Regions from separate parts of the Desulfocurvibacter africanus subsp. africanus DSM 2603 genome, predicted to be linked through region 1. Evidence: riboswitches for the same ligand, from Rfam matches in the RefSeq annotation. Region 1 holds a riboswitch; the other holds the start of a gene.
The links. Region 1 has a riboswitch for thiamine pyrophosphate ahead of H585_RS0115745 (sulfide-dependent adenosine diphosphate thiazole synthase). Riboswitches for the same ligand answer to the same signal wherever they lie in the genome.
Positions count from the first base shown of each region.

Region 2: it holds a riboswitch for thiamine pyrophosphate, as region 1 does, so the genes downstream of both, cytX (putative hydroxymethylpyrimidine transporter CytX) here and H585_RS0115745 (sulfide-dependent adenosine diphosphate thiazole synthase) in region 1, are expected to answer to the same signal.

Region 1 covers NZ_AULZ01000026.1:12,456-14,900, reverse strand. Annotated here, with positions in the region: gene thiE (thiamine phosphate synthase) at 101-742, opposite strand; gene H585_RS0115745 (sulfide-dependent adenosine diphosphate thiazole synthase) at 747-1,541, opposite strand; TPP riboswitch at 1,646-1,749, opposite strand; gene H585_RS0115740 (cupin domain-containing protein) at 1,949-2,445, shown strand, end outside.
Region 2 covers NZ_AULZ01000001.1:243,310-245,754, reverse strand. Annotated here, with positions in the region: gene cytX (putative hydroxymethylpyrimidine transporter CytX) at 1-995, opposite strand, end outside; TPP riboswitch at 1,091-1,190, opposite strand; gene H585_RS0101080 (YcaO-like family protein) at 1,506-2,445, opposite strand, start outside.

The DNA of each region.
Region 1 (2,445 bases):
ATCCACAAATAAACGCATCCTGGAGCCGCATCAGTCTCAGCTTCTCCAGGATGCGTATGCGCGCGTCCAGCGCGGCCGAGAATGGAAAAAACCAGGCTGATCAGCTCGGCCAGAGACGGGCATGGAGAGCTGCAAGCTCCATCGCGGCCCATTTGGGAGAATCCGCCGAACAGATGGCCGATGAAACGGCCAACCCGTGCGCCCCGGCCGCGAGCACGATCCGCGCGTTATGCGGTCCTATGCCGCCGATGGCTACCACGGGCCGTCCGGCCAGGACGCTGGCCCTGGCGTATTCGTCCATGTCCCAAGGCGCGGGCGCGTCGGGCTTGGTGCGCGTCGGGAAAACCGGTCCAAGCCCGAAGTAGTCGGCGTCCGTGGCTTTGGCTTCTTCGAGTTCGGCCATGTCGTGCACCGTCAGGCCGATGATCGCCCGGGGGCCGAGCAGCCGCCGCGCATCGGCGTAGGGCATGTCCTGCCTGCCGAGGTGCACGCCGGCCGCGCCGACCGCCAGGGCCACATCGACCCGATCGTTGATGATGAGCGGCGCCCCGGCGGCGTCGCAGATCGGCTTTATGCGCCACGCGCGCTCCAGGAACTCACGGGTCGTGGCCTGCTTCTCGCGCAACTGCACCATTGTGACGCCCCCGGCCAGCGCTTCGGCCACAACCCAAGCGAGATCCCGGCCCATGCAGCCCGCGGGATCGGTGACCAGATAAAGGCGCAGGTCGAGACGCGCGGGCATGGGCCTACCCTGCCCTCAAGCGGGCGAGGATCTCGGCGGCGACCTTTTCCCCCGACAGGAGCATGCCGCCGAAGATGGGTCCCATGCGGTAGGACCCGAACGTCGCGTTTGCGGCCATGCCCGCCACCCAGATTCCCGGAAAGACCTCCCGCGTATTGTCCACGGTGTGCGCCTCGGCCACCTCGGCCCACAGGGATTGCTCGCCTTCGATGCCCCCGGAGGCTGTCGTCAGCCGCACGCTGTTCTTGCGCACGAGCTTCTTGAGAACCTCCACGGCATGGCCCGTGGCTTCGATGACATGGGTGCTGGCGATGGTCACGGGATCCACGTGCAGGCCGGCGATCTCCACGGGCGAGGAGTTGATGACCAAGCCGGTGACGCGCTTAACTCCATTGCTCTCGCGCAGGACCACATCCTCCACGCTCATGCAGTTGAAGACCTTGGCCCCGGCCAGGCAGGCGGCGGAGGCCAGGGCGGTCGTGGCGGTGACCGCGTCGGCCACCCAGTAGCCGGGCTTGTACTCCTTCAGGGGCACGCCGACTTCTTCGAGCAGGTGCTTGCTCTCCGTCTGAACCACGATCATGTTCCAGGTCATGCCTCCGCCCCACATGCCGCCGCCGAGCGACAGCTTGCGCTCGAACAGTGCGACGTTGCAGCCGGCCTGGGCCAGCTTGCGCGCCGCGGTCATGCCGGAGGGGCCGCCGCCGACAATGGCTACGTCGAGCGAAAGGCTCTCCTTGAACTTGCGAAAGTACTCGCTGGCGATCGCTTCGGTGATGATGACTTCGTCGAGGGCCACGACAATTCCTCCAGGCTTGTGGTTACGCTCTCTCCTCGGGGCGAGATCGGCCTGACAGGGGATAGTCATGATGCGAATGGCAACGTAGCGGAGGACGGGCCGAAATGTTCGGCTCTCCGATTCCCTACGGCAGCACGACCTGCGTCAGGTTCCATGGGTATGATCTCAGCCCCGTCCCACTTGGAACGGGGCACCCCAATCGGATTCGGCTTCAGTATTCCACTTGGCTGATCCTGGCAAGGGCGGAAGACTTGCAGCAAGAGACACGACCGGCTTGGCCTGCCCCGCCGCGACCTGCCGCGTATTCGGCTTGGAAAATGTTCGAATTTGTAGTACTGACGACCCGATCTTTCATCGTCCCAACTTTTTCCTTTCCACACCAACCCAATTCTTGGCCGGAGGCAGGCATGAAGAGCGAGAAGCTTGGCGCGCGCATCCGCACGTATCGCGAACGCAAGAACTTGAGCCGCGATGAGCTGGCGCAAAGGTCCGGGCTGTCCCTGGACATTATCAACGCGCTGGAGGAGCAGGACCTCTACCCCTCCCTCGGCCCGCTACTCAAGGTAACGCGCGCTCTAGGCCTGCGCCTCGGCACCTTCATGGACGACGCCGGCAGCACCGACCCGCTCGTCGTGCGCAAGGACCAGCGCAAGCAGGGGCTGGCAATGCACACCCCGCGTCATGGCGAGGCCCTGCGCTTCTACTCCCTGGGCAAGGGCAAGGCCGATCGGCACATGGAGCCTTTCTTCATCGAGATCCTGCCCGAGTCCGCCGCGGACAAGAGCCTGTCCAGCCACGAAGGCGAGGAGTTCATCGTGGTGCACAAGGGCAAGCTCGAGGTCGTCTACGCCAGGCAGACCTACGTGCTGGAGGCCGGCGATTCCATCTATCTCAATTCCGTGGT
Region 2 (2,445 bases), on a different contig from region 1:
GCGGCCAGGGGCGCGAAGACCGAGCCGATGAGGAACAGGAAGTCCATGTACAGCTCGCTGGAGAGCGCGACCGCCAGCAGTGTGCCGATCAGGGTGACGGCCACCGAGACTACGCGGCGCGAGGCCTTGGGGAAGACGTTCTGCCAGGAAACGGCCGCCGAATAGACGTCCATGAAGGTCGTGGTCACGGTGGACAGGGACATGACCAGCAGGGCCGTGACGCCCAGGCCGGCGGCCAGCAGCATGCCCGTGGGATCGGCCGAGCCCGTGGCCAGCGCGCCGAACAGACCCATGGCGTACATGGCCGTGCTGCCTAGGAAGTAGCCGAGGAACGGTGCCAGCCAGGCGGCCGTGGCCGAGCGGGCGCGGCTCGTGTAGTCGGCGATGAGTGGGAACCAGGACAGAGGCATGATCACGGCCAGTTCCAGCCCGAGCCCGAAAGTCGCCTCGGCTTTCGCTGCGCCGGCCCCGACGGGCTGACCAAGGACCACCGTGCCCAGTACCAGGGTCAGGCCGAACAGCAGGACCACGGCGACCATGTTCAGGATGCGCACGCCCCAGGCTTCGGCCACGGCCCACAGGCCCACCAGCAGGCCCAGCCCGCAGGTAGCCAGGGCCACGTCGCCCACGCCCCACAGGTGGCGCAGCAAGGCGTCAACGGCCTGGCCGCCCTGCTGGACCATGACGGCGGTCCAGCCCACGAGCTGCAGCACGTTGAGCAGCGACACGAGCCAGGAGCCCTGGCGGCCCAGGGATCGGCGGAAGGACATGATGGCCGGCAGGCGTTGGCGGTAGCCCATGAGGCCGGCCAGGACCAATAGCGCGGTACCGATAAGGTGACCGACGACGTTGGCCCACATGCCCTTGACTAGGCCCAGGTCGGCCAGGTAGCCGCCCGTGAGCAGTTCGGCCACGGACACGGCCGCGCCGAACCAGAGCAGGAACAGGCCGATGCCGGAATAGCCGGGCGATCTGCCTTCGACGGTGTTTGCCATGATGCGTTCTCCTTGCCGCGCTCGGCGGCAGGTTACGGCAGCATGGACTGGCGGATAAGGATGGAGGAATGCGGAGGAGCGCTGGCGAGGCCAGTGCGTCCGGCGATCCGAAATCCCTACGGCAGTCCGAACTGCGTCAGGTTCCATGGGTGTGATCTCAGTCCCGCTTCGGGCGGGACACCCCATTCGGATGCAACAAAAGTCTATTCAATGACCTGAAACGGCGAGCGATACCCGCCGAAGGCAGCCGTGTAGCACGCCGGATGGCGCGAGGCAACGGGCGGCTGTGAGCCGTTGCCCATGCCCCAGTATTGCGATTTTCCCGAGGCTGCCGGTTGACTCGGGCTGTCCTGGCCCTCGCCCTGCGGGCGTCGCCCAAGGTGGCGACGTCCAATAGCGCTGTCCTGCACTATTGTCATCCGGCAGCCCCGAAATACGGGGTCCAGGGCGTCGTTACGCCCTGGCGGGGAGAGGTCTGGAGAGGGGCAGCGCCCCTCTCCAGTTCTGCCTTTATCCCACCGCGCGCAGATATCTGGCCCACAACCTCGGACTCACGCGCGAGAAGCTCTCCAGGTCGGCGGTAAGCTCCAGACCGGGCACTATTGCCTTGGCCACGGGCAGGCCCACGTCCTGGCGCGTCAGGTCTAGGTAGATGGGCTCGTAGCCGTTGGCCGCCAGGACCTCTTCCAGCCGGGCCAGGTCGCGGCCGTAATCGCCGCTGGCGAAGTTGGGCAGGTCCTCGTAGCGCCGGGTGGGCAGATCCTCGGGCGCGGGCCTGCTGGCCGGGCTCTCGGGGTAGGGATAGGCCACCTCGGTCAGGGCCGAGACGAGCGCCTTGCGTCCGTCCAGGTGAGCGGCCGTGCCCTTGGCCACCGCGCCGTCCTCGCTGACCACGAAAGCGCGCAGACAGGGAATGCCGAACTCCGTGGTCACGTCCTGGAAGACCGGGTGCACGCCCTTGGCCGCGTAGCCGTCCAGGAGCGCTTTGAGCTGCGGGTCGTCGGCGGTCAGCAGGAAACAGTCCTCGGGCCGGTACAGGGCCACGCCCTCGGCGTCGCGCTCCACGCATTCCAACAGCGCCGAGAACCGCGCCTCGGTTTGCGTGTTGCCCGAAGCCAGGCCCGTAGAGCCCAGACCGCCGAAGAAGCCCTGCTCGTCCAGGTTGCAGAACAGAAACACGAACTGCGTGGGCACCAGGATATCCTTGCCCTGCCAGTCCTGGGCCTGCATCCACCACAGAGGCTGGTTCTCGTAGGGCACGTCCAGGCGCACGGCGTTGGGGACCAGGACGTGGCGACCTTGGCGCACAAGGTCGTCAAAAGTGGCCTGAACCAGCGGGTAGGGCCGGGTGTAGCCCAGGAGGCCTTCGGGCGACACCGACGTGAAGCTCGATACGCGCTCGACCATCTCCATGGCATAGGAAGCGCGCGCCGCGTCCAGGGTCAGGCCC